DNA from 3 places in the Mycobacterium sp. IDUB_39 genome. Region 2 is predicted to be linked to each of the others. Evidence: predicted binding sites of a transcription regulator. Region 2 holds the regulator's gene; each other region holds the start of a gene.
What was found. Region 2 encodes LexA, which represses DNA repair genes until DNA is damaged. Its sites were predicted from a motif close to CGAACANNTGTTCG; they were not measured.

Region 1 (3,275 bases), 260 kb from region 2:
CGGAATTGAGTGCTGCTGCGCGATTACGCGCGTGGGTGCGCCTGGTCGTGCACGGCGCGCAGCCGAGCGACGGTGACGTGCGTGTACAGCTGGGTGGTGGCCAGCGACGAGTGGCCCAGGAGCTCCTGAACGACGCGCAGGTCGGCACCGCCCTCGAGCAGGTGGGTTGCCGCACTGTGCCGCAGACCGTGGGGGCCGATATCGGGCGCACCGGCTACCGCAGCCATGGTTTGGTGCACGACGGTGCGCGCCTGACGCGGGTCGATACGTCCACCGCGGGCGCCGAGCAGCAGGGCTGGGCCGGACGCCGGGGTGGCCAGCGCGGTCCTGCCGTCGGAAAGCCATGCCGCCAAGGCTCTTCCGGCTGGCTCACCGAAGGGCACGGTGCGTTGCTTGTTGCCCTTGCCCAGCACCCTCAGCAGCCGCCGCGACGAGTCGACGTCATCGACGTCGAGACCGCACAGCTCGCTGACACGAATTCCGGTGGCGTACAGCATCTCCACGATGAGGCGGTCGCGTAGTGCGAGCGGGTCGCCCTGCTGGGCTCCTGAGGTCGCGGCATCCATGGCGTCGAGCGCCTGGTCCTGGCGTAGCACCGCGGGCAGTGTCCGATGCGCCTTGGGCACCTGCAAGCGCGTCGCCGGGTCGGTGTCGAGCAGGCCGCATCGCGACGCCCACGCGGTGAACGTCTTGACCGCCGAGGTGCGCCGAGCCAGCGTCGTACGAGCCGCGCCGCCGGAGGCCTGTGCCGAGAGCCAGGAGCGGAGCACGGGCAGCGTCAGTTCTGCCGGCCCGCCGTTGGGGTTCCGCTCTCGTACGAATGTGAACAGCGCCCTGAGATCGCCGAGGTAGGCACGGCGAGTGTGCTCGGATCGGCCGCGTTGCAGCGCGAGGTACTCGTCGAACTCCTCGAGCACCGCCTCGACCTGAACCGTCGTCACCTCACCACCGTTGCAGAGATTCGCCCGAGACCGCGTGAGGCGGTCGGGGGTGTGATGGTTTCGAGACTTTCCCATGCCACGCCCACCCGCGAGTGCGCGTGTCTGCGGGCGACACGCCGGTCTCAGATCCGACTCTGCGCGCGCTCACCAAATTGGCGAAAACTCTTCTGTCCCTTTGGTTTCACTAGTCACAAACCAGGCCAAACCTGTCGGTGCATCGAACTAGTGTTCGAGATATGTCAGTGGCGGAGTTGCATGACTACGAGGGCCCGGTCGCCGCGGCCCTCGACGTCCTCGACACCGCCCTCGATGACCTGGACCAGGCCTGCCTCGACACGATGAGCCACCGCCGACTCCTCGACGTCATGGACCGCCTGGAGCGGGTGAACCGCAGACTGCCCGTCACCGAGCAGCGCGTCCTCAACCGGCTGGCCGCTGAGGCCAACCCGCTCGAACTCGGTGACACCACCCTGCCAAGGCTGGTGGCATTCCGGTTGCGGATCAGCGTCAACGAGGCCAGCAAGCGCATCCGCTGCGCCGCCGACCTGGGCCCGCGCCACACCCTGACCGGCCAACCCCTGCCACCAGTGCTCGAGCACACCGCCGCCGCCCAGGCCCGCGGCCAGATCAACACCGAACACATCGCGATCATCCGCAAGTTCTTCGCCGACCTACCCGAGCACATCGACACCCACACTCGCCAGGACGCCGAGACCGATCTGGTGCGAGTGGCCGTCAAACAGAGCCCCGAGGGTCTGCGCAGTGCCACTGCTCTGCTGCTGGCGCTGCTACACCCCGACGGGGACTACACCGACACCGAACGCGACCGCCGCCGCGGCATCTCGATCGGCAACCAGGGCGCCGACGGGCTGAGCCGCATCAGCGGACACCTCACCCCACAGGCGCGGGCCACCCTCGAACCCATCTTCGCCAAATGGGGCAAGCCCGGCATGTGCAACCCCAACGACCCCACACCCACCATCGACGGCGAACCCACCGACGCCTCCATCGACGCCGATGACCGCACCCAATACCAACGCAACCACGACGCCCTACTCGCCATGGGCCGCAACCTGCTGTGCTCAGGACAGTTGGGTCAGCACCACGGGCTACCGACCACCATCATCGTCACCACCACCCTGCAGGAACTGGAATCCGGCACAGGCCACGCCATCACCGCCGGCGGCACCCGGCTACCCATGCGCGACCTGATCGCACAGGCCTCCCACTCTTTCCACTATCTGGCGGTGTTCGACAAGCACACCGAAGCGGCCCTCTACCTCGGGCGCACCCGCCGCTGCGCCACCGGCGCACAACGCGTCGTGCTCTACGCAAGAGACCGCGGCTGCACCCGCCCCGGCTGCACAGCATCGGGCTACAAATGCCAAGCCCACCACGCCGTCACGGACTGGAAGAACGGCGGCCAGACCAACATCGACGAACTGTCACTGGCCTGCGGACCCGACAACCGCCTCATCGAACAAACCCAGTGGATCACCCGAAAACGCAAAGACGGCCGCACCGAATGGATCCCACCCCCACACCTCGACACCGGCCAAGCCCGCACCAACGACCTGCACCACCCCGAACGCATGCTGCACCCACCCGAGGACGACGACCAAGACGGCGACCCCGTCTAGGTGACGGGCCGCAACACATCCGGTGTGAGGTCGGCGAGCGAACGGTAGCCGTCGATGCCCATGATGAGGTCCGCCTCGGCGAGGAGTGACCTCAGCACGTGCACCACTCCGTCGGTGCCACCCAAAGCCATGCCATAGGCGTAGGGCCGCCCGATGCCCACGGCCGTCGCACCGAGCGCCAGCGCCTTGACGATGTCGGCGCCGCTTCGGATACCCGAGTCGAACAGCACCGGCACTCCGTTGGCGGCCTCGACCACACCGGGTAGGCAGTCGATCGCGGGCAGTCCCCCATTGGCCTGTCTGCCACCGTGATTGGAGCAGTAGATGCCGTCGACGCCGTCGTCGATGGCGCGGCGTGCGTCATCAGGATGACAGATACCCTTCACCAGGAGGGGCAATGTGGTCAGGGATCGCAGCCAGGGCAGGTCCTCCCACGACAGTGAATTACCGAACCACGACACCCACTGGAGCACCGTGGCTTGCGGGTTCTCCTCCGGTGACTGCCCCAGCGCGGCGCGGAAGACCGGATCGCTGGTGTAGTTCGACAGGCACTTGCCGCGGAGCTGCGGGAAGTTCGACGTCGACAGATCGCGTGGCCGCCAACCCGGTACCCATGTATCCAGCGTGACGACGATGCCCTTGTATCCGGCGGCCTCGGCACGTGACACCAGGCTCGCCGCCATGTCGCGGTCGG
Region 2 (3,275 bases):
CACCCCGCCGGAGCTGGCCGATCAGCTCAAGGGTCTCGAGATCCCGGGCGACGCGACGTCGGAGATCAATGCGGCGCGGCGCGCCGCGGGTGGGCCGCTTGGCCCACTCGGCGCCCCCGACGGACCGCCGCAACCTGTCGGCGACGGCAATCTGGTGCAGGCGTTCGGCGGCGGCAAGATCTTCTACAGCCCCGACCACGGCGCCGATGTGATCACAGGCCAGCTGCTGGAGAAGTACGAGAGCGTGGGCGGGCCGACGAGTGACCTCGGCTTCCCGATCGCCTCCGAGGCCGATGGTGGTCTCGCCCCCGCCAGTCGCATCGCGAAGTTCGCCGCCCCCGACGAGCCGGTGATCTTCTGGACGCCGGACTTCGGCGCTGTGATCGTGCGCGGCGCGATGAACGCGGCCTGGGCCAAACTCGGCGGCGCGACCGGCGATCTCGGTGCGCCGACCGCAGATCAGACCGAAAACGGCGATGTGATCACCCAGAAGTTCGCCAACGGGGCGATCACGTTCGATCGTGCGAGCAACGAGTTCTCCACCGAGCCGCCGAATCTGGCCAACGCGCTCGCTGGTCTCGCGGTGCCCGGTCAGGACGCCCCGAGGGCCCCCCAGGCCACCGGGCCGGCAAGCGATGACGGCGGGCAGCCGTGGTATCAGAAGTGGTGGTGGGCACTCGCCCTCATACCCGTACTCGTCCTGGTGGGTGCCGTGGTCGTCGCGGTGATCCTGAACCGGCGGCGCGGTGAGGACCGCGCACCGATAGACCGCTTCGACGACTACGACGACTATGACGACGGCGATCGTGACGATCATGATCACGACGACGATCACGATCACGATGACGACGACGAGGGCAACGACTTCGCGTCCGGCCCGATGCCGTCAGCAGGCCCGACACCGGCCAGCCAGCAGCAGCCCTTCGTGCCGTTGAGCGCGTGGGCGATGCCGAAGGACGACGAGGGCGGTGGCCCCGCGACCCCGGCCGCGTCCGTGCCGCCGGAGGTTCCCGCCGCACGTTCGTTGGACGGTGGATTCTCCCTCGATCAGGACGCGATCGACACGAAGCCCAACCTCATTGTGAGCGTCGTCGAGGAGCGCGACTCCACCGACGAGGAGACCATGGAGGACTCGGAGGCCTCGGAGGTCTGGGAGGACACCGAGGCCGTCGACGATGACCTCGAGGCCGCGGACGCCGCCGAGGCGGTCGACCCCGCAGCGGTGGATCATCCAGAGGAGGCTCGCCCAGAGGAGGCGGAGGCCGTTAGTGGGCCGCCCAGCGGTCGGCATGCGGCCATACAGCTCGATGAGCCCGCACCGGCTCAGACGTCGTTGCGGCTGGCCTCCGATGAGGGTGATGGTGCCCCTGCTGGATATCCGATCAAGGCTGACACCAAGACGGGACTGTACTGGCTACCCGGCTCGGAGCAGTACGACCGGGTGAAGGCCGAGGTTTGGTTCGCCAGTGAGGAATTCGCTCTGACGAACGGCTTCGTCAGAGGCTGACGCGGCTGACCGCCGTCACACCTTGCGGAGGACGGTGACGACCTTGCCCAGGATGGCCGCGTCGTTACCGGGGATCGGGTCGAACACCGGGTTGTGCGGCATCAGCCAGACCTGTCCCCGGGTGCGCTTGAACGTCTTGACCGTTGCCTCGCCGTCGATCATGGCGGCCACGATGTCGCCGTTGTCGGCCACATTCTGCTGACGCACGACCACCCAGTCGCCGTCACAGATCGCGGCGTCGATCATCGACTCGCCGACGACCTTGAGAAGGAACAGCGATCCCTCGCCGACGAGTTCGCGCGGCAGGGGGAAGACGTCCTCCACCGCCTCTTCGGCAAGGATCGGACCACCCGCGGCGATCCGGCCGAGAACGGGTACGAAGGTGGGTTCGGGCAGCGTGTCTGAGCCGGCGACGTCGGTGGTCACGATCGGGGTCACCATGTCGTCGGAACCGCGCACGTCCACCGCGCGGGGCCGGTTGGCGTCGCGTCGTAGGAAGCCCTTGCGCTCCAACGTGCGCAGTTGGTGTGCGACCGATGACGTCGAGGTCAGGCCGACGGCATCGCCGATCTCTCGGATGCTCGGTGGATATCCCCTGGTGGTGACCGAATTGCGGATGACCTCGAGGATGGTGCGCTGACGTTCGGTCAGCGCGGCGTCACGGCGCACAGGTGTGTCGTCGCTTCCGTCTCGTGTGTCGCTGCTGTCACTCATGTTGGCGAATCTAGTCCTGTCAACTCCGATAATCAAACATGTGTTCGACGCGTGTCGGAGGCGGCGCGCGATGGCCGGAACTTGTCGGTGGTCGCCGATATCGTTTGCAACAGTTCGATCACATGTTCTATTCATCGAACACCTGATCGATTATATTTCGAACACACAAGCGAACACACGCTCCGCCGCTTCACCGAAAGGCTCGAAGATGACCATCATCACCAGGGAGAACCCGACCGATCTCATCGCTCGCCCGGTGCGGCGACGTCCCGATGTGTCGCGGGGTCCGCAACGCCGTCGGCCGGCCGCGGAGCCGCTGCGGTACCGCGGCACCGGCGTTCTGATGTCGCGGGCTTCGCACCGCCGCAAGCCCATCACACCGGTCACGACGGTGCTGCTGGCGCTGATGGCAGCCGGCATCACGGTGTGGCTCGGACTAGTGGCCCAGTTCGGCGCCCCGCCCGAGGTGCCCCAGCCCGTGCCGGGCCAGCTGGCCGTCGTCCAGGTGCAAATGGGGGAGTCGCTGCAGCAGCTTGCCCGTCGCGTGGCCCCCGATGCGCCCACCGGTGCGGTCGTTGATCAGATCCGTGAGCTCAACGAATTGGATTCCGCCGCGGTCGATGCCGGGCAGACGCTTATCGCCCCCGTGGGCTGACGTGCGCCGTGCGCCGTGAACCCTGCGCCCGTGCGACGGTACGCTCGTATGCGACCGGGTTGCCCGGGCTGGTCATAGGCGGCGAAGGAGCGGTGATGCACTGTCCGTTCTGCCGTCACCCTGACTCTCGAGTGGTCGACTCCCGTGAGGCCGATGAGGGGCAGGCCATCCGCCGCCGCCGCTCGTGCCCGGAGTGCGGCAAGCGTTTCACCACCGTCGAGACCGCCGTGTTGGCGGTCGTCAAGCGCAGCGGGGTCACCGAACCGTTCAGTCGGGAGAAGGTGATCAAGGGCGTCCGCCGGGCGTGCCAGGGCCGACAGGTCGACGACGACGCGCTGAACCTGCTGGCTCAGCAGGTCGAGGACACCGTCCGCGCCGCCGGATCACCCGAGGTTGCCA
Region 3 (3,275 bases), on a different contig from region 2:
CCCCCGGACCCTTGCCGACGACGACGTCGACACGGAAGTCCTCCATCGCGAGGTACAGCATTTCCTCGGCGGGGCGCGCGATGCGGTGAATCTCGTCGATGAACAGGACGTCGTGCTCGACGAGGTTGGACAGCATCGCGGCCAGATCTCCTGCGCGTTCCAGCGCCGGACCCGACGTCACGCGCAGGGCGGTGCCCAACTCGGCGGCGATGATCATCGCCAGCGATGTCTTGCCCAGCCCCGGCGGTCCCGACAACAGGATGTGATCCGGTGTGCCACCACGATTCTTGGCGCCCTCAAGGACGAGTTGCAGCTGCTCGCGGACGCGCGGCTGGCCGATGAACTCATTCAGTGAGCGGGGCCGCAGGCTCGCGTCGATATCCCCCTCGCCCACTGTGAGCGCGGGTGAGACGTCGCGCTCGAGATCCTCGGTCGCGCCGTCGTCGTCACCGTCGAACCGACTCATTTCCTGCCCAACATCGATAGCGCGGCGCGCAGCGCGCTCTGGGTCGTCGCATCGGGATCACCGGCCAGCACCTTGTCCGTGGCCTCCTCGGCCTGCTTGGCGGCGAAGCCGAGCCCGATGAGCGCGTCCACAACGGGACCACGAATGGCGCGTCCCCCGGCCAGCGCGACACCACCGGGCGTCACCGGGCCGATCTTGTCGCGAAGCTCCAATACCATGCGCTCGGCGCCGCGCTTGCCTATCCCCGGAACCCGCGTCAGTGCCGTGACATCGCCATCGGCGAGGGCTTGCCGCAGGGCCTGCGCGTCGTAGACCGCCAGCGTCGCCAGCGCGATCTTCGGCCCCACCCCGGACACGCCGAGAAGTGTGCTGAACAGGTCCCGGGCATCGCCGTCCGCGAAGCCGTACAGCGTCATCGAGTCCTCGCGCACGATCATCGCGATGATGAGCCTGGCCTCGGTTCCACGCCGCAGCGTGGCCAGTGTGGACGGTGTCGCCATGACCTTGTAGCCGACGCCCGCGGCCTCGATCACCGCGTGGTCGAGGGCGATGTCAACGACCTCACCACGCACCGAGGCGATCACGTCGCGCTCCCTGACATCCGCGCGGGAGCGGCCTTGAGCTTGGCCTTGTACTTGCGTTTCTGCTCGGCGGCCATGGCCTCCGCCGCCGCCATCCGCGCGATCATCGGCGCCCTCCAACAGTGACAGATCGCCAGCGCCAGCGCGTCGGCAGCGTCGGCCGGTGTCGGTTTGCTCTGTAGCGCAAGGATTCTCGTCACCATCGTGGTGACCTGATCCTTGTCAGCCCGCCCGTTGCCGGTAACCGCGGCCTTCACCTCGCTCGGCGTGTGGAAGTGCACGTCGATATCCCGCTTGGCGGCGGCGAGCGCGATCACTCCCCCGGCCTGCGCGGTACCCATCGCAGTGGGCGCGTTCTGGTTCGCGAAAACCCGCTCAATAGCGACGACGTCGGGCAGGTGGGTGTCCATCCAGTGCTCGACGGTGTCGCTGATGGTGAGCAGGCGCTTGTGCAGCGGCTGATCGGATGGAGTGCGGACCACGTCGACGTCGAGAGCGGTGACCTGTCGCCCGCGCCCACTCTCGATGACGGACAGCCCGCAACGGGTCAGGCCCGGGTCGACGCCCATCACACGCACGCGATCTCCTCCGTCTCTAGAACAGCTGTTCGATAGCGTAACCGTCGGGGGCGACGGTGCCGGGCAGGGACACGCCACCACCGTGCCGATGTGACGTCGGCTGCGGACGCGGCTACCGTCGATGGGGACCCGACCCCGATCCCTGGAGCTGAACTCACTCGATGCCCGCCGAGACCGATCTCGAGTCCGCAACGAATCTCGCCGTCACGCTGGCCTGGGTCTGCGGTGCCGCGGCGGCCGCCTACCTGCTGGGACTGATTGTCACCTGGGTGCTCATCCGCCTCGGGCGCCGCAGCGCGCTGGTACGCGATATCGCAGAGCTGACGCGCAGACCGCTGCGCGCCGCGCTCATGGTGTTCGCCGCCACGATTGCCGTTCAGCGCACCTCCGACCCGGTGGATAGCTGGCGCGGATGGGTGGATCACAGCCTGCTGATCCTCCTCATCGCGACCATGACCTGGCTGCTGATCAGCCTGGTCGAGGTCGCCGAGCGCCGGATCATCACCCGATACGGCGGCGGTGACAACGCCGAGATCACCGACGCCGACCGCCAGTGGCGACGGCTGCGGACCCAGGTGACGGTGCTGCGACGTCTTGCCACCGCCATCGTGGTGGTGCTCGGCATTGCGGCGATCTTCATGACGTTCCCGGCTTTCTCCGATATCGGCACCACGCTGTTCGCCTCAGCCGGTGTGTTGTCAGTGGTTGCCGGCCTTGCCGCGCAGACCTCGCTCGGAGCGGTGTTCGCCGGCATGCAGATCGCGTTCTCGGGCGCGATCCGGGTGGGCGATGTCGTCGAACTCGAGGAGGGCCGCTGGTGGGGCCGCATCGAGGAGATCACGCTGACCTACGTCGTCGTCAGGCTGTGGGATGAGCGGCGACTGGTCCTCCCGTGCACCTACTTCACCACCACACCGTTCGAGAACTGGACGCGCAGCGCCACCGAGATCATGGGCACCGTCGAGTTCGATGTCGACTTCTCGGTCCCTTTCCACGATATGCGCGCCGAACTCGACCGACTGCTTGCCTCGAGCGACCAGTGGGACGGCCGGCGCGGCGTGCTGCAGGTGACCGACGCCGTCGGCGGTGTGGTGCGCGTGCGGATCGTGGTCAGCGCCCCGAACGCGGGCGCGTTGTTCGATCTTCGATGCGAGGTGCGTGAGGGCATGGTCGATTGGGTGCAGCGCACGGGCGGCGTCGTGCCCACGCAGCGCATCGAACCCTCGACACCGGCGGCCGAGCCACAGATCCGGCGCAACGGCGGTGAGACGAAACGCGTTGGCGAGACGAAACGCGTTGGCTCGAGCCTGTTCTCCGGAAGCCCCGAGGCCGACGAGCGCGCGAAGGCGTTCGATGAGCACGCCGATGACGTCGAGGACGACCTGGTCAGGTCCAACGGGCGCGGCTGACGTCAGCCGCCAACCGGCGCCGAGGCACGGGCACCCAGTGCGACGCCGCGGTACGGCACGGCAAGCGTGCGCCCGACAGCCAGCAGTGGTTCGGTGTCGCGCAGGGTGCGCGCCAGCACGAAAGCGCCCTCCAGGCCGCTCACCAGCGCGACCGTGACCTGCCGAGCCATATCACGGTCGAGACCCCGGGCGACGAAGTACTCGGTGCCGCCGTCGAGCCATGCCGTGAAGATTCCCGCCG

Region 1: a site for LexA is predicted at 1,160-1,173, ahead of ACZY0X_RS22110 (HNH endonuclease signature motif containing protein). Genes of this name have one in related genera too.
Region 3: a site for LexA is predicted at 1,644-1,657, ahead of ruvC (crossover junction endodeoxyribonuclease RuvC). Genes of this name have one in related genera too.

The regions. Positions count from the first base shown of each region.
Region 1 covers NZ_JBVAXF010000006.1:44,103-47,377, reverse strand. Annotated here, with positions in the region: partial or broken gene ACZY0X_RS22120 (TIGR03621 family F420-dependent LLM class oxidoreductase) at 1-9, shown strand, start outside; gene ACZY0X_RS22115 (tyrosine recombinase XerC) at 24-941, opposite strand; gene ACZY0X_RS22110 (HNH endonuclease signature motif containing protein) at 1,178-2,581, shown strand; gene ACZY0X_RS22105 (lactate 2-monooxygenase) at 2,578-3,275, opposite strand, start outside.
Region 2 covers NZ_JBVAXF010000006.1:306,016-309,290, forward strand. Annotated here, with positions in the region: gene ACZY0X_RS23400 (LGFP repeat-containing protein) at 1-1,507, shown strand, start outside; gene lexA (transcriptional repressor LexA) at 1,523-2,221, opposite strand; gene ACZY0X_RS23410 (LysM peptidoglycan-binding domain-containing protein) at 2,430-2,876, shown strand; gene nrdR (transcriptional regulator NrdR) at 2,972-3,275, shown strand, end outside.
Region 3 covers NZ_JBVAXF010000003.1:701,631-704,905, forward strand. Annotated here, with positions in the region: gene ruvB (Holliday junction branch migration DNA helicase RuvB) at 1-466, opposite strand, end outside; gene ruvA (Holliday junction branch migration protein RuvA) at 463-1,050, opposite strand; gene ruvC (crossover junction endodeoxyribonuclease RuvC) at 1,047-1,625, opposite strand; gene ACZY0X_RS15335 (mechanosensitive ion channel family protein) at 1,787-3,034, shown strand; gene ACZY0X_RS15340 (TetR/AcrR family transcriptional regulator) at 3,037-3,275, opposite strand, start outside.